One region of the Streptomyces durmitorensis genome, then DNA from elsewhere that is predicted to be linked to it. Evidence: riboswitches for the same ligand, from Rfam matches in the RefSeq annotation. Region 1 holds a riboswitch; each other region holds the start of a gene.

Region 1 (4,297 bases):
TGCGCGTCCCAGACGCCGAGCCGCTTGAGCTCCTGCACCAAGTAGGCGTTGACCTGGAGGAATTCACCGCTCAGCGTCTCGCGCTTGAACAGGTTGGAGACCTGCGGCTCGATGCACTCGTACACGCCCGCGATGGACGCGATCGTGGCGGTCGGCGCGATCGCCAGGAGGAGCGAGTTGCGCATGCCGGTCACGGCGATGCGTTCCCGCAGCGCGGCCCAGCGCTCCGGCCAGGCCGGCTCGACGCCGTAGTGGTCGGGGTGCAGGACACCGCGCGCGGTGCGGGTCTTCTCCCAGGCGGGGAGCGGACCGTTGCGCTCTGCCAGGTCGGCGGACGCCTCGTACGCGGCGAGCATGATCCGCTCGGCGATGCGCGTCGAGAGGGCGCGCGCCGCGGGGGAGTCGAAGGGCAGCTTCAGCTGGAAGAAGACGTCCTGAAGCCCCATGGCGCCCAGGCCCACCGGACGCCACCTGGCGTTGGAGCGTCCGGCCTGCTCGGTCGGGTAGAAGTTGATGTCGACGACGCGGTCGAGGAACGTGACGGCGGTACGGACGGTCTCGTCGAGCCGCTCCCAGTCGATGTCACCGGCGGCGGTGTCCACGAAGGCGCCGAGGTTCACCGAACCGAGGTTGCAGACGGCCGTCTCCCCGTCGTCCGTCACCTCCAGGATCTCCGTGCAGAGGTTGGAGGAGTGGACCGTGTGGCCGGGCTCCGCCGTCTGGTTGGCGGTGCGGTTGGCGGCGTCCTTGAACGTCATCCAGCCGTTGCCGGTCTGCGCGAGAGTGCGCATCATGCGGCCGTACAGGTCACGGGCCGGGATGGTCTTGCGGGCGAGCCCGTCCGCCTCGGCCTTGCGGTAGGCGGCGTCGAACTCGTCGCCCCACAGGTCGACCAGCTCGGGCACGTCGGCCGGCGAGAACAGCGACCAGTCCTGGCTCGCGGCGACCCGGCGCATGAACTCGTCCGGGATCCAGTGCGCGAGGTTGAGGTTGTGCGTGCGCCGCTGGTCCTCACCCGTGTTGTCGCGCAGCTCCAGGAACTCCTCGATGTCGGAGTGCCACGTCTCCAGGTAGACCGCGGCGGCGCCCTTGCGGCGGCCGCCCTGGTTCACGGCGGCGACGGAGGCGTCCAGGGTCTTGAGGAACGGGACGATGCCGTTGGAGTGGCCGTTCGTGCCGCGGATCAGTGAACCGCGGGCGCGGATGCGGGAGTACGAGAGGCCGATGCCGCCCGCGTGCTTGGAGAGGCGGGCGACCTGGTGGTAGCGGTCGTAGATGGAGTCCAGCTCGTCCAGCGGGGAGTCGAGGAGGTAGCAGGAGGACATCTGCGGGTGGCGGGTGCCGGAGTTGAAGAGCGTCGGCGAGGACGGCAGGTAGTCCAGGCGGCTCATCAGGCGGTACAGGGCGGCGACTTCGTCCACCGAGCGCGTACTGCCGTCCTCTGCCAGGCCGCTCGCCACGCGCAGCATGAAGTGCTGCGGGGTCTCGATGACATGCCGGGTGATCGGGTGGCGCAGGAGATAGCGGCTGTGCAGGGTGCGCAGGCCGAAGTAGCCGAAGCGGAAGTCGGCGCCGTCCTGAAGCGCCGCCTCCACGAGAGTGTCGAGGTGCTCCGCGTGGTCGGTGACGAACGCGGCGGTGCGGTCCGCGATCAGGCCCTCGCGGTGCCCCACGGCGACCGAGTCCGAGAAGGAGCGCACGCCCTGCGACGCGGCCTCGTCACGGATGCTGAGGCTGAGCAGCCTGGCCGCGAGCTGCGAGTACGTCGGGTCCTCGGAGATGAGACCGGCTGCGGCCTCGGTAGCCAGCTCCCGCAGCTCCGCCAGATCCGCTCGGGCCGAACGCCCACGCAGCGCGGCGGCGGCGACGCGGCCGGGGTCGGCGTCGGGGAGGTCGACGGTGAGTTCGGTCAGGGTACGCAGCAGCGCGGTTCCTGGGCCGTCGGCGGTCTGCTGACCGTCGGTGGTCTGCGCTGACGCAGGTTCGGCTGGCGCGATGGTCACGTGGAGCACTCCCTCGCTCGGCTCAGAGCCTTGGGGAGGGGAAGGTGACGCACGGGCGCGCCCAGGGCAGGGCTGTGCTCCGCGTCCACCAGCCCATTCCACGAGGCCCGGACGTCGTTGGCACCCGGACCGGTCGGAACGGGTGCGCTGTCGACAGGTCTTCGGACTCGTGGGCACGACAAATGCGTACTCATACACCGTTGCGGGACAGTTCCGGACTTGCACCGGATTCCCCTGCGGCGACAGCGAGCACGAGCATACATCTTGTGCTGGCTCTGAGAAGCAGCCCCACATCTTGTGTCGGCACTGCGTACCACACACACAAGTGCGGGCCGCCGGATTCCTCCGGCGGCCCGCCTGGCGTGCTGATCGGTGTGGGGGAGAGGCTCAGTGCCCGGCAGGCGCCCCGGCCGTGGCCGGCGGCAGCTCCTCAACGACACCCGGGTCGCCCGCGTCCGCGGTGTAGTCCCCGGGAGAGGTCTCGTCGATGCCGTCAGGGGCCTTCATGGCGCGCAGGACGAAGGTCATGACCACGGTGACCACCACGTTCAGGACGAACGCCGTGAGGCCGATGTAGCCGATCTCGCCGATGCCGGGAATCTCGTCGGACGAGCCGCCGAAGTGCTTCTGCGTCGGCGAGGCGACGCCGTACGCGGCGACCGTGCCGTAGACCATGCCGACCGCCCAGCCCGCGAGCAGCGCCCAGCGGTGGAACCACCGTGTGAACAGGCCGCCGACCAGCGCGGGCATGGTCTGCAGGATCCAGATGCCGCCCAGGAGCTGGAAGTTGATCGCGACCGTCTTGTCCATGGTGAGGACGAAGGCGAGCGCGCCGACCTTCACCAGGAGCGAGACCAGCTTGGAGACCTTGGTCTCCTGCGCGGGTGTCGCGTCCGGCTTGATGAAGTCCTTGTAGATGTTCCTGGTGAAGAGATTCGCGGCCGCGATGGACATGATGGCGGCCGGCACGAGCGCGCCGATGCCGATCGCCGCGAACGCGACGCCGGTGAACCAGTCGGGGAACATCGTCTCGAACAGCTGCGGGATCGCCAGCTGCCCGTTCTCGACCTTGACCCCGGCCGCGATCGCCATGAAGCCGAGCAGCGCGAGCAGGCCCAGCATCAGCGAGTAGAGCGGCAGGATCGTGGTGTTGCGGCGGATCACGTTGCGGCTCTTGGAGGAGAGCGTCGCCGTGATCGAGTGCGGGTACATGAACAGCGCGAGCGCGGAGCCGAGCGCGAGCGTGGCGTAGGTCCACTGACCCGCGTGGCCCGGCGCGAGACCCGCGACGGGCTTGCCCGCCGCCTCGTTCGCCGACGAGAACTTGTCGTTCGCCGCCTGGAAGATCTCGTCGAAGCCGCCGAGCTTGATCGGGATGTAGATGATCGCGACGGCGATGACGAGGTAGATCAGGCCGTCCTTCACGAACGCGATCAGCGCGGGGGCGCGCAGACCCGACGAGTACGTGTACGCGGCGAGCACCGCGAACGCGATCAGGAGCGGCAGGTCCTTGATGAACCAGTTCGTGTCCGGACCGCCGCCGACGCCCATGACGTCGAGGACGGCCTGGATGCCGACCAGTTGGAGCGCGATGTACGGCATCGTGGCGAGGATGCCGGTGACCGCGACGGCAAGGGAGAGCCCCTTGGAGCCGAAGCGCCCGCGCACGAAGTCCGAGGTGGTCACGTATCCGTGCTTGTGCGACACCGACCACAGGCGCGGCAGGAAGGTGAAGATCAGCGGGTAGACGAGGATCGTGTACGGCACCGCGAAGAAGCCGGCCGCGCCCGCCGCGTAGATCGCCGCCGGGACGGCCACGAAGGTGTACGCGGTGTAGAGGTCGCCGCCGAGCAGGAACCACGTGACCCAGGTGCCGAACGAGCGGCCTCCCAGGCCCCATTCGTCCAGGCTCTCGGTCTCGGCCTTGCGCCAGCGCGCGGCCAGGAAGCCCATCGCCGTGACGGCGGCGAAGAAGAAGATGAAGACGGCGAGGGCGATGCCGTTGACGCCGCCCGTGTCCGCTGCGAGCTCGTTCATCGGGTCGCACCCCCCTGGGCCTGCTCGGCCTTGCGGGCGCGCTGGTCACGCTGCCACAGTTTGTACGCGATCATGGTGAGAGCGGTGGATATGAGCACCCACAGCATCTGGTACCAGTAGAAGAACGGGATGCCGATGAAGGTCGGTTCGACCTTCGCGTAGGAGCTCACCCAGAGCATCGCCACGAACGGCGCGACGAGGCAGAGGGCAATGACCACGCGGACCGGCGTGATCACCGGTCTGCTCACTTCAGGCGC
Region 2 (4,297 bases), 2.4 Mb from region 1:
CTGGCCCCCGAGGGCCAGCGCGAGGTGACGGTCTTGGTGCGGGTGTAGAAGCGGATGGCGTCCGGGCCGTGCTGGTTGAGGTCGCCGAAGCCGGAGCGCTTCCAGCCGCCGAAGGTGTGGTAGGCCACGGGGACCGGGATGGGGACGTTGACGCCGACCATTCCGGTGTCGACCCGGCGGGTGAAGTCGCGGGCGGTGTCGCCGTCCCTGGTGAAGATCGCGACCCCGTTTCCGTACGGGTGCTCGCTGGGCAGGCGCAGGGCCTGCTCGTAGTCGGCGGCCCGTACGACGCACAGGACGGGGCCGAAGATCTCCTCGCGGTAGATCCGCATCCGCGGGCTGACCCGGTCGAAGAGCGAGGCTCCGGCGAAGAAGCCGTTCTCGTGGTCCGCCAGGGTGAATTGCCGCCCGTCGACGACGAGTTCGGCTCCTTCGTTGACGCCGATGTCCACGTAGCGACGGACCCGGTCGCGTGCGTCCCTGCTCACCAGCGGGCCGAAGTCGGCTTCCGGATCGTCGCTGCGGCCGATGCGCAGCGTGCCGATGCGTTCCTTGAGTGCGGCGACCAGCCGGTCGGCGGTCTCCTCGCCGACGGGCACGGCCACCGAGATGGCCATGCAGCGCTCGCCCGCCGAGCCGTATCCGGCGCCGATGAGCGCGTCGACGGCCTGGTCGAGGTCGGCGTCCGGCATGACGATCATGTGGTTCTTGGCGCCGCCGAAGCACTGGGCACGCTTGCCGTGCGCGGCCGCGGTGGCGTAGATGTGCGCAGCGATCGGCGTGGAGCCGACGAAGCCGAGCGCGCCGACCCGGGGGTCCTCCAGGAGCGTGTCGACCGCCTCCTTGCCACCGTTGACGACGTTCAGGACGCCGGGCGGCAGACCGGCCTCCAGTAACAGTTCGGCGAGGCGCAGGGGCACGGACGGGTCGCGCTCGGACGGCTTCAGGATGAAGGCGTTGCCGCAGGCGAGCGCGGGCGCGGCCTTCCACAGCGGGATCATCGCGGGGAAGTTGAACGGGGTGATCCCGGCGACCACACCGATCGGGGAGCGCAGCGAGTGCACGTCGATCCCGGTGCCCGCGTTGTCGGTGAACTCGCCCTTGAGCAGATGAGGGATTCCCGCGGCGAACTCCACGACTTCCAGGCCGCGTTGGAGGTCGCCGTGCGCGTCGGCCACGGTCTTGCCGTGCTCGGCGGACAGCATCCGTGCCAGGGAGTCGCGTTCCGCTTCGACGAGCTGGAGGAAGCGCAGCAGGACACGGGCGCGACGCTGTGGGTTCCAACTGCCCCACTCCCGCTGGGCGGTGACCGCGTCGGCGATCGCCGTCTCGGTGTCGGCCCGCCCCGCGAGCGGTACGCGGGCCTGGACGGTGCCGGTGTTGGGGTCGTACACGTCGCCGAAGAGGCCCGACGTGCCGGCGGTGTGCTTGCCGCCGATGAAATGGGTGAGTTCACGGACCATGGGTGCCTGCTCTCGTCAGGTGAGATCCGGGGACGGCACGGCGAGCCGCCGGCGGGGCGCACGGGTGTGTGCGCTGCCGGTGCGAGCCGTGGGACAGCGGACGTCGGGACCGTCAGGCGTGGATCGGGACCGCCTGGGGTCGCGAAGTCCTATGAGCGCGTGCTGAGTTGCGTGCGCTCCGCCGGATCACCAGGGTCGTGGGTACGGACCGGTGCCATGCGTGTCTGCTCCATCCTCGTGGACAACACGGAACATTCCGCGGCCGGTATCCTGACTCCCGGATCTGCGCGCGCCGCCCGCCTTCCCGGCAGACCTCGCCAGTGGCGTGTGGATGACAGCACACTCCCCGGTCACAGTGGCGGGACCGTGCCGGATTCACACCGACTTCCCTGCACCGCGGACCTTGTGCCACGAACATATAGTTGGACGTCCTAGTAAGTCCACCCCCCTCGGCCCGCCCCTCAGTCGGCCCGCCCCTCAGTCGGCGCGCGCCTCCTCCCCGGCCACGGGGTAGGGCACGAAGGTGCTGCTGTTCTCGTCGATCGCGAGGCGCCGGTCCAGCGGGGGAACCGCCCGCTGGGGGCAGTCGGTGCGTTCGCACAGGCGGCAGCCCATGCCGATGGGCACGGCGGACGAGGCGCTGTCGAGGTCGAGGCCGTCCGAGTAGACGAGCCGTGCGGCGTGGCGGATCTCGCAGCCGAGGCCGATGGCGAACGTCTTGCCGGGCTCGCCCCAGCCGCCGCGGTGCCGGGTGACCGCACGGGCGGTCCACAGGAAACGCTGGCCGTCCGGCATGGACGCGACCTGGACATGGATGCGGCCGGGCGCGGCGAACGCCTCGTACACGTTCCACAGCGGGCAGGTGCCGCCCGCGCGGGAGAAGTGGAACGCGGTGGCGGACTGCCGCTTCGACATGTTGCCCGCCCGGTCGACCCGGACGAAGGAGAAGGGCACGCCGCGCAGCCGGGAGCGCTGCAGGGTGCTGAGCCGGTGGCAGATCGTCTCGTAGCCCAGGCCGAAATGGTCGGTGAGCCGCTCGATGTCGTAGCGGAACTCCTCCGCGGCCGCGTGGAAGCGGCGGTAGGGCAGGATCAGCGCGGCCGCGAAGTAGTTGGCGATCCCGATGCGGGCCAGCGGCCAGGCCGCGGCCTCCTGACCGAAGTCCTCCGACGCGAGGGCGGAGACCTCGTCCGCGTACTCCAGGAGCGCGAGCTGGGTGGCCATCCGGAACGCCTGCTGGCCGGGGCGCAGCCGGTTGGAGAGGTGCAGGACCCGGGCCGTCGGGTCGTAGTGGTGCAGGAGTCGGTCGGCGTCCGCGGCCAGGCGCACCCCGTGGCGCTCGGCGAGGCGCGCGGACAGGGCGCGTACGACCTCACCGGGACGTACACCGATCTCGGCTGCGAACTGTTCGGCGGCGAGATCGATGTCGTGCAGGTAGTTCTGGCGCCGGTAGAAGAACTCGCGGATCTCCTCGTGCGCGGAACGGGGCTGCGCCACCGCTGCCGGACCGCGCCCCTCCGCGGCCTCGGAGAGCTGTTCGGTGAGGTGCTGGTTCCGGCGGCCGAGGTCCACCAGGACCGTCGCCACTGCGGGCATGCGCGATGCCAGGTCCGAGAGGTCGGAGGCGGACACCCGGCCCGCCGAGACCTCGCCGGTCAGGGCGTCCCGCAGGTCGGCCACCAGACGGCTGGTGTCGCGCGCGGAGAAGAAGCCCGGGTCGACGCCGAACGCCTCCGTGAGCCGCAGCAGCACGGGCACGGTCAGCGGCCGGGAGTCGTGTTCCATCTGGTTCAGATAGCTCGGCGAGATGGCCAGGGCACGGGCCAGGTCGGCCTGGCTCATGCGGCGCTCCTCCCGCAGCCGTCGCAGCCGCGTTCCCGCGTACGTCTTGCTCACCCGTGGCTCCTGCCCGTCCGGTCACGATCGTCGGCACTGCCCGTGATGGTAGCCACGCGGACGAGAACTGCGGGCTTAACAAGATTGGCAAAACGGCGAAGGAAGATGCGCAGAACTTGGCATCTTTCCCCGCTTGTTGGCACTGAGTGCCGATGCCAGAGTCGTACCGCGGCCCGCCGGACTCCGTCGGGCGGATCGGAAACGGGGCACGACTCAATGCCCTGACGTCGGTGATCCCGACCCTTCCGCCCGGCTCGGCGGCATTGCTCGGATCGCTCACCACGGAGCTGGCGGGCCGCACTCTCAATACGTCCGGCACTCTGTGCCATTGATTCGCACAGTTCACGATTTCCTTAGTTCACGAGTTCCCAGGAGACGGTCATGGCACAGGCAGGGACGACGACGGCAACGGCCCAGGAGCTTGCTCAGCGGTGGGCTACCGACGCCCGCTGGAACGGGATCGAGCGCACCTACACCGCCGACGACGTGGTCAGGCTCTCCGGCAGCGTCCGCGAGGAGCACACCCTCGCCCGGCGCGGCGCCGAGCGGCTGTGGCGGCAGCTGCACGAGCAGGACTACATCCACGCGCTCGGCGCCCTGACCGGCGGCCAGGCGGTCCAGCAGGTCAAGGCCGGCCTTCAGGCGATCTACCTGTCCGGCTGGCAGGTGGCCGCCGACGCCAACCAGGCCGGGCACACCTACCCCGACCAGTCGCTCTACCCGGCCAACTCGGTGCCGCAGGTGATCCGTCGGATCAACAACGCGCTGCTGCGCGCCGACCAGATCGCCACCGCCGAGGGCGGCGAGGACACCACCGACTGGCTCGCGCCGATCGTCGCCGACGCCGAGGCGGGCTTCGGCGGACCGCTCAACGCCTTCGAGCTGACCAAGGCGATGATCGCCGCGGGCGCCGCCGGTATCCACTACGAGGACCAGCT
Region 3 (4,297 bases), 2.4 Mb from region 1:
GGACTTCGAGGACGCCACCTCGCCCACCTGGGACAACATCGTCGGCGGTCACCTGAACCTGCTCGACGCCATCGAGCGCAGGATCGACTTCAGCACACCGGAGGGCAAGCGTTACCGGCTCGGCGAGCAGGTCGCGACCATCGTCGTCCGCCCGCGCGGCTGGCACCTGACCGAGGAGCACCTGCTGATCGACGGGCGGCCCGCGCCCGCATCGCTCGTGGACTTCGGGCTCTACTTCTTCCACTGCGCCCAGCGGCAGATCGACGCCGGACACGGCCCGTACTTCTACCTTCCGAAGCTGGAGAACCGCGACGAGGCCCGGCTGTGGAACGACGTGTTCGTGCTCGCCCAGGACCTCCTCGGCATCCCCCGCGGCACGATCCGCGCCACCGTCCTGATCGAGACCATCACGGCGGCCTTCCAGATGGAGGAGATCCTCTACGAGCTCCGCGAGCACAGCTCCGGCCTCAACGCGGGCCGCTGGGACTACCTCTTCAGCCTCATCAAGACCTTCGGCCACCGCACCGACTTCCTGCTGCCCGACCGGGCGAAGGTCACCATGACGGCCCCCTTCATGCGCGCGTACACCGAACTCCTCGTCCGCACCTGCCACAAGCGCGGCGCCCACGCCATCGGCGGCATGGCCGCCCACGTTCCCGGCAAGGACCCGGACGCCCACCAGGCGGCCCTCGCCACGGTGCGGCTCGACAAGGAGCGCGAGGCCGAGGACGGTTTCGACGGCTCCTGGGTCGCCCACCCCGCCCTTGTGCCCGTCTGCCGCGCGGTGTTCGACGGGGTGCTCGACACGCGCCCGCATCAGATCGACCGCACCCGCGACGACGTCGAGGTGACGGCGGCCCGGCTGCTCTCCGTGCGCCGCATCAGCGCGCCACCGACGTCCGAGGGCGTACGCACCAACATCGCTGTCGCCCTGCGCTACTTCGCCGCGTGGCTGCACGGGCAGGGAGCCGTCGACCTGTACGGGCTGATGGAGGACGCCGCCACCGCCGAGATCGCCCGGGTGCAGATCTGGCAGTGGCTGCGCCACCGGGTCGTGGATCGCGCGACGGTCCTCGAACTGGTGGAGGACGAGCTCGCCGCCCTGGGCGCGGAGTACCCGTGGGCCCCTCTCGACGAAGTCCGTGGCCTCTTCGAACGGACAGCCCTGGCACGGGAGTTGCCCGCGTTCTTCACCACGGATGCCTACAGCCGTCACCTCGTGCGCCGCCCGGAGGGACAGTCATGACCATGGCCATCCGGCGGGTCGGTGTGGTGGGCGGGGGCCAGATGGGCGCCGGGATCGCCGAGGTGTGTGCCCGCGCCGGCCTGGACACCGTGGTCTGCGAGGCCGACGCCCTCGCCGCACGCGCCGCCGCCGAGCGGGTCACCGTGTCGCTCGAACGCGCCGTCCAGCGCGGCAAGTTGGACCGCATCGGCGCCGAGGACGCGCTGGCCCGCATGGTCTTCACCGGCAGCCTCGACGACCTGGCCGACCGCCAGCTCGTCGTCGAGGCCGTCGTGGAGGACACTGCGGCCAAGACGGAGATCTTCACCACCCTGGACAAGGTCGTCGAGGACCCCGAAGCGATCCTGGCCACCAACACCTCCTCCATCCCGGTCATGCGTCTGGGGATGGCGACCCGGCGTGCCGACCGTGTCCTCGGGCTGCACTTCTTCAACCCCGCCCCCGTGCTTCCCCTGGTCGAGGTCGTGTCCTCGCTGCACACGGCCGCACGGACCGTCGCCGCCGTCGAGGACTTCGCCACGCACACCCTGGGCAAGACGGTCGTACGGTCCCAGGACAGAGCGGGCTTCGTCGTGAACGCGCTGCTCGTCCCCTACCTCCTCTCGGCGATCCGGATGACCGAGTCCGGCTTCGCCACGCCCGCCGACGTGGACGCGGGCATGGAGCTGGGCTGCGCCCACCCGATGGGGCCGCTGAAGCTGGCGGACCTGATCGGCCTCGACACGGTCGCCTCCATCGCGGCATCGCTCTACGAAGAGTTCAAGGAACCCCTGTACGCCCCGCCGCCGCTGCTCCAGCGCATGGTGGAGGCGGGGCTGCTCGGCCGCAAGAGCGGCCGCGGGTTCCACACCTACGACCGGGGCTGAGGGGCCCGGGTCCGCCGCCGGGCCGAGGGGCCCGCGGCTGCTGTGAGCGGGCGCGCGGAACAGAGTGGTGATCTGTTCCGCGCGCCCTCATGTGCTGATCCAGGTCCCCGCACGTGTGGATCCGGGTGGGGTCCGTGTCTCACCTCACGGTCCGAAATGTGATCAGTACTGCCCAGGAGGCCGAACACCCTCTAGCCTGACCTGTGCAGCTGGTTCGCCCTGTCCGCCAGGCAGACGCGTCGTAAGAGGGAACCCGGTGGGAATCCGGGACTGCCCCGCAGCGGTGAGTGGGAACGACCGCCGTCATACGCACTGGATCCGAGCGCGGATCCGGGAAGCGACGGCCAGTAGGAACCTGCCTCGGCAGGTGTGCCCGCGAGTCCGAAGACCTGCCCGTTGCCCGTACGTGACCCCTCACGTACGGACATCCCGGTGACCTCGTGGGCGGGTCGGCGTCAGATCAGGTGGAGCACCGTGCCGCGGGCACGCGTTCGGTCCATCCGGTTCGTCATCCCTTCGCGTCCGTGTCCCGTCCCGGGATCTCAGGAGTCATCTCGCGAAGGAGATTTCCGTGACAGCGAAGCCCGCAGCCGCGGCAGCACGGGCCACCGTGTACGGCTACCCCCGCCAGGGCCCCAACCGGGAACTGAAGAAGGCCGTCGAGGGTTACTGGAAGGGCCGCGTCACCGCAGACGCCCTCCGGGACACCGCGGCGCAACTGCGCCGGTCCACCTGGCAGCACCTGGCCGACGCAGGCATCCACGAAGTGCCGACCGGCGACTTCTCGTACTACGACCACGTCCTGGACACCAGCGTCATGGTCGGCGCCGTCCCCCAGCGGCACCGCGAGGCCGTCGAAACCGACGCGCTCGACGGCTATTTCGCGATGGCTCGCGGCACGCAGGACGTGGCGCCCCTTGAGATGACCAAGTGGTTCGACACCAACTACCACTACCTCGTGCCGGAGCTCGGCCCCGACACCGTCTTCACCGCCGACTCCGCCAAGCAGGTCGCCGAGCTGACGGAGGCCATCGCGCTCGGCCTCGTGGCCCGGCCGGTGCTCGTCGGCCCGGTCACCTATCTGCTGCTCGCCAAGCCCGCGCCCGGCGTGGCCGCCGACTTCGAGCCGCTCACCCTCCTGGACCGCCTGCTGCCCGTCTACGCCGAGGTCCTCGCCGACCTGCGCGCCGCGGGCGCCGAGTGGGTGCAGCTCGACGAGCCCGCCCTGGTCCAGGACCGCACCCCGGCCGAGCTCAACGCCGCCACCCGCGCCTACCGCGATCTCGGTGCGCTCACCGACCGCCCTCAGCTCGTCGTCGGCTCGTACTTCGGCAGGCTCGGCGACGCGCTTCCGGTGCTCGCCAAGGCGCCGGTCGAGGGCCTCGCCCTGGACTTCACCGAGGCTGCCGCGAGCCAGCTGGAGGATCTCGCCGCCGTCGGCGGGCTGCCCGGCAAGCGTCTGGTCGCGGGCGTCGTCAACGGCCGCAACATCTGGATCAACGACCTGGAGAAGTCCCTCAGCACACTGGGCACGCTTCTGGGCCTCGCAGACCGGGTCGACGTCTCCGCGTCCTGCTCCCTGCTTCACGTCCCGCTGGACGCCACCGCCGAACGGGACATCGACCCGCAGATCGCCCGCTGGCTGGCCTTCGCCCACCAGAAGACCGCCGAGATCGCCACGCTGGCCCGCGGCCTGGCCCAGGGCACGGGCGCCATCACGGCCGAACTGTCCGCCAACCGCGCCGGCCTGGCGTCCCGCTCGGGCTCGGCCCTCACCCACGACCCGGCCGTACGCTCCCGCGTCGCCGCGATCACCGGCGCCGACGCCCGCCGCGCCCACGCCTACCCGGAGCGTGCGGCGGCCCAGCGGACCCGGCTCGGCCTTCCGCAGCTGCCCACGACCACCATCGGCTCCTTCCCCCAGACCACCGAACTGCGCACGGCACGCGCCGACTTGCGTGCGGGCCGTCTCGACACGTCCGGCTACGAGGAGCGCATCAAGAACGAGATCCGCGAGGTCCTCGCCTTCCAGGAGAAGGCGGGCATCGACGTCCTGGTGCACGGCGAGCCCGAACGCAACGACATGGTGCAGTACTTCGCCGAGCAGCTCACCGGCTACCTCGCCACGCAGCACGGCTGGGTCCAGTCGTACGGCACCCGCTATGTGCGCCCGCCGGTCCTGGCC
Region 4 (4,297 bases), 3.0 Mb from region 1:
CGCGGGCAGCTTCGCCGGGTCCATCGAGGCGATCTGGGCGTGCTCGTCCAGGAGTTGCTCGAGGCGGGCGATGTCGCCGTAGCTGTCGGCGCGGGCCATCGGCGGTACGAGATGGTCCACGAGGGTGGCGTGGACGCGCCGCTTGGCCTGCGTCCCCTCCCCCGGGTCGTTGACCAGGAACGGGTAGATCAGGGGCAGATCGCCCAGGGCCGCGTCGGGGCCGCAGGCGGCGGAAAGGCCCGCGTTCTTGCCGGGCAGCCACTCCAGGTTGCCGTGCTTGCCCAGGTGGATCATCGCGTCGGCGCCGAAGCCGTTGTCGGCGGCGGACGCGGCGATCCAGCGGTAGGCGGCCAAGTAGTGGTGCGAGGGCGGCAGATCGGGATCGTGGTAGATCGCGATCGGGTTCTCGCCGAAACCGCGCGGCGGCTGGATGAGGATGAGCAGATTGCCGCGGCGCAGGGCCGCGAGGACGATGTCGCCCTCCGGGTTGCTCGACCGGTCCACGAACATCTCGCCGGGGGCCGGGCCCCAGTGCTGCTCCACGGACTCGCGCAGCTCGGCGGGGAGCGTGGCGTACCAGCGGCGGTAGTCGGCCGCGGGGATGCGGACGGGGTTGCGGGCCAGCTGCTCCTCGGTGAGCCATTCCTGGTCGTGGCCGCCCGCCTCGATGAGGGCGTAGATCAGCTCGTCGCCGTCGCCGGAGGCAAGGCCCGGGACCTCCTCCGTACCGAAGTCGTAGCCCTCTTCGCGCAGTCGGCGCAGCAGGGCGACGGCGCTGGCGGGGGTGTCGAGGCCGACCGCGTTGCCGATCCGCGAGTGCTTGGTCGGGTAGGCGGAAAGGACGAGCGCGATGCGCTTGTCGGCGGCCGGGATGTGGCGAAGCCGTGCGTGCCGCACGGCGATGCCGGCCACGCGGGCCGCGCGCTCGGCGTCGGCGACGTACGCGGGCAGACCGTCCTCGTCGATCTCCTTGAAGGAGAACGGCACCGTGATCAGACGGCCGTCGAACTCGGGGACCGCGATCTGGCTTGCGGCGTCCAGCGGCGACACGCCCTCGTCGTTGCCCTCCCAGTCGGTGCGTGAGCTGGTGAGGCACAGCGCCTGGAGGATGGGTACGTCGAGTCCGCTGAGTGCGCCTGCGTCCCAGGACTCGTCGTCGCCGCCCGCCGACGCCTCGGCGGGGCGCGTGCCGCCCGCGGCGAGGACCGTGGTCACGATCGCGTCGGCGGCGCGCAGTTCATCGATGAGTTCGGGCTCGGGAGTACGCAGCGAGGCGACGTACAGCGGCAGCGGGCGCGCTCCGGCGTCCTCGACCGCGCGGCACAGGCTCTCGATGAAGGCGGTGTTGCCGCTCATGTGGTGGGCGCGGTAGTAGAGCACCGCGACGGTCGGTCCCTCGACCTGACGGGCGGTGCGCTCCAGCGGGCCCCACGAGGGCGCGGGGGCGGGCGGCTCGAAGCCGTGGCCGGTGAGCAGGACGGTGTCGGAGAGGAACCTGGCCAGCTGCTCCAGGTTGTCGGGGCCGCCGTGGGCCAGGTAGGCGTGGGCTTCGGCGGCGATGCCGATGGGCACGGTCGATGCGGCCATCAGCTGGGCGTCGGGGGCCTGTTCGCCGGTGAGGACGACCACGGGGCGTCCGGTCGCCACGACTTGGTCGAGGCCCTCCTGCCAGGCGCGTACGCCGCCGAGGAGGCGTACGACGACCAGGTCGGCGCCGTCCAGGAGCTGCGGAAGGTCCTCGAGCGGGAGCCGGGAGGGGTTCGCGAAGCGGTAGTCGACCGGGCCGGCGGCGGCGCGGGCGCTGAGCAGGTCGGTGTCGGACGTCGACAGGAGCAGGATCATGCGGCGTCGGGCCTTCCTCGGGGTGTCCACGCCCCGGGTGGTGTCGATGGCGTCTCCCCTGCTCGAGCGGACGAGAGCTCGGGGAAGGGAGTTCCTGACTCACCCGGCATGCGCACCGGGCTCACAGTGGCGGGACCGCGCCGGAATCGCACCGGGCTTCCTCCCCTTGTCGCCGTCTGTGGCGACGACGGGCCGGCTGACCCGTCGCTAGGAATACTAAGGGCCGATCAACTACCGGGGGGCAGGCGGACCTGCTGCGATGGGTCGGTATGCTCGCCGCCATGCCCCCATCGGTCCCCTCGCCCCCGCTCTCGGGAGACGAGTCTGCCCGCGGCCGCGGTGACGCCTGCCCCGGGACGCTGCGCCTGCACCGGGCGGACGACGGGGCGCTGGCCCGCGTCCGCATCCCTGGCGGCGTACTCAGCGCGGGGCAGGCCGATGTGCTGCGGGACGCGGCGGAGCGGCTGGGAGATGGGGAGTTGCATCTCACATCGCGCGGCAATGTGCAGGTGCGCGGGCTGCCCGCGCACTGCGGCGGTGAACTGGCTTACCTGCTGGGCGAATCGGGGCTTTTGCCCTCCGAACGCCATGAGCGGGTGCGTAATGTGGTGGCCTCCCCGCTCGCGGGACTCGACGGCCGGGGCGAGGCGGACATCCGCCCGTGGCTCTCCGCCCTGGACGAGCTGGTGTGCGCCAGTGACCGGGCCGCCGCTCTGTCCGGCCGGTTCCTGTTCGCCCTGGACGACGGCCGCGGCGACGTGGGGGCGCTCGGCGGGGACGTGACCCTGACGGCGCGGGACGCGGACGAGGCGCTGCTGCGGATCGGACCGTCGCACGACGCCGTCCTCATGACGGCGGCGCAGGCACCGCGGGCCGCGCTCATCGCGGCCGAGACGTTCCTGGAGCAGGCGCCCGACGCCGGTGCGTGGCGGGTCACCGATCTGCCCGGCGGCATCGGCCCCCTCCTCGACGCGGTCCTGCACCGCCTGCGCCAGGCCGGACTCCAAGTCACTCGCACCACCGCGCCCCTCCCCCAGGATCCGGGCGGACCCGCCCTCGGCGTCGTGTCCGGCCCGCACCGCACGGCCGCACTCTCCCTCGGCCTGCCCCTGGGAAGCGTCAGCGCGCCCCAGTGGCAGACGCTGGCGGACACCGCCCGCCACCATGGCAGCGGCGAGCTGCGGCTGACCCCCTGGCGCGGAGTCATCCTGCCCGGAGTCGAGCGGACAGCGGCCGCGCAACTCCTGGAGGAACTGGGGGCCGCCGGTCTCATCACCGGACCCGACTCGCCCTGGACCGGAGTGGGGGCCTGCATCGGCAGGCCCGGCTGCGCCAAAGCTCTGGACGACGTACGCGCCACGGCGAAAGCCGCGTCGGGTCCCGGAGGGGCGCTGCCCGTGTACTGGTCCGGGTGCGAACGCCGGTGCGGACATCCGCACGGGGAGTGGATCGACGTCGTCGCCACTCCCGACGGACATCAGATCTCCCGCGTACGCGGCGAGAAACGGGACACGCCGGCGACCGTCCCCGGCAGCCCGGGCGCGCTCGCCGCCGCCGTGGCCGCGGCCCGCGGCTGAACCACACATGAACACATGATCAACCCCGCAACACCCGACTGTTCCCTGCCCTATCAAGAGAGCGAACGCACTGTGCACCAGTACGAGAAGGACGGACCGGCGATCTACCGCCAGTCCTTCGCCACGATCCGCGCGGAGGCGGATCTGTCGGGCCTGCCCGCCGACGTGAGCCAGGTCGCGGTCCGCATGATCCACGCCTGCGGCATGGTCGACCTCGTACGCGACCTCGCTTTCACCCCGGACGTGGTGGCCAGGGCCCGCGAGGCCCTGCGTGCGGGCGCCCCCATCCTGTGCGACGTGGCGATGGTCGCAAGCGGCGTCACCCGCAAGCGGCTGCCCGCCGACAACGACGTGGTGTGCACCCTGTCCGACCCGGCGGTGCCCGATCTGGCGGCCAAGCTCGGCACCACGCGCAGCGCCGCCGCCCTGGAGCTGTGGCGCGACCGGATGGAAGGCTCGGTCATAGCCGTCGGCAACGCGCCCACCGCCCTGTTCCGCCTGCTCGAAATGATCGAGGAGGGCGCGCCGCGCCCCGCCGCCGTCATCGGTGTGCCCGTCGGCTTCGTCGGCGCGATGGAGTCCAAGGACGCCCTGGCCGCGCACCCGTCCGGCCTGGACCACATGATCGTGCGGGGCCGACGGGGCGGAAGCGCCATCGCGGCGGCCGCACTCAACGCGATCGCCAGCGAGGAAGAATGAGCGTGAGCGAGCAGAACACAGGCCGGCTGTACGGCGTCGGGCTCGGCCCCGGCGATCCTTCCCTCATGACCCTGCGGGCGGTCGAAGTCATCGCGGAGGCCGATGTCGTCGCCTATCACAGCGCCCGGCACGGACGGTCCATCGCGCGGTCCATCGCGGCCGAGCACCTGCGGGCCGAC

The links. Region 1 has a riboswitch for cobalamin ahead of M4V62_RS15460 (ribonucleoside-diphosphate reductase subunit alpha). Riboswitches for the same ligand answer to the same signal wherever they lie in the genome.
Region 2: another riboswitch for cobalamin. It lies ahead of M4V62_RS05210 (CoA-acylating methylmalonate-semialdehyde dehydrogenase); the one in region 1 lies ahead of M4V62_RS15460 (ribonucleoside-diphosphate reductase subunit alpha).
Region 3: another riboswitch for cobalamin. It lies ahead of metE (5-methyltetrahydropteroyltriglutamate--homocysteine S-methyltransferase); the one in region 1 lies ahead of M4V62_RS15460 (ribonucleoside-diphosphate reductase subunit alpha).
Region 4: another riboswitch for cobalamin. It lies ahead of cobN (cobaltochelatase subunit CobN); the one in region 1 lies ahead of M4V62_RS15460 (ribonucleoside-diphosphate reductase subunit alpha).

Annotation. Positions count from the first base shown of each region.
Region 1 is NZ_CP097289.1:3,485,674-3,489,970, reverse strand. It holds gene M4V62_RS15460 (ribonucleoside-diphosphate reductase subunit alpha) at 1-2,003, opposite strand, end outside; cobalamin riboswitch at 2,139-2,262, opposite strand; gene mctP (monocarboxylate uptake permease MctP) at 2,391-4,040, opposite strand; gene M4V62_RS15450 (DUF3311 domain-containing protein) at 4,037-4,297, opposite strand, start outside.
Region 2 is NZ_CP097289.1:1,091,684-1,095,980, forward strand. It holds gene M4V62_RS05210 (CoA-acylating methylmalonate-semialdehyde dehydrogenase) at 1-1,463, opposite strand, end outside; cobalamin riboswitch at 1,707-1,877, opposite strand; gene M4V62_RS05215 (short-chain fatty acyl-CoA regulator family protein) at 1,941-3,359, opposite strand; gene aceA (isocitrate lyase) at 3,741-4,297, shown strand, end outside.
Region 3 is NZ_CP097289.1:1,097,184-1,101,480, forward strand. It holds gene aceB (malate synthase A) at 1-1,246, shown strand, start outside; gene M4V62_RS05230 (3-hydroxybutyryl-CoA dehydrogenase) at 1,243-2,112, shown strand; cobalamin riboswitch at 2,306-2,523, shown strand; gene metE (5-methyltetrahydropteroyltriglutamate--homocysteine S-methyltransferase) at 2,684-4,297, shown strand, end outside.
Region 4 is NZ_CP097289.1:510,880-515,176, forward strand. It holds gene cobN (cobaltochelatase subunit CobN) at 1-1,842, opposite strand, end outside; cobalamin riboswitch at 1,912-2,063, opposite strand; gene cobG (precorrin-3B synthase) at 2,112-3,419, shown strand; gene M4V62_RS02095 (precorrin-8X methylmutase) at 3,492-4,118, shown strand; gene M4V62_RS02100 (precorrin-2 C(20)-methyltransferase) at 4,115-4,297, shown strand, end outside.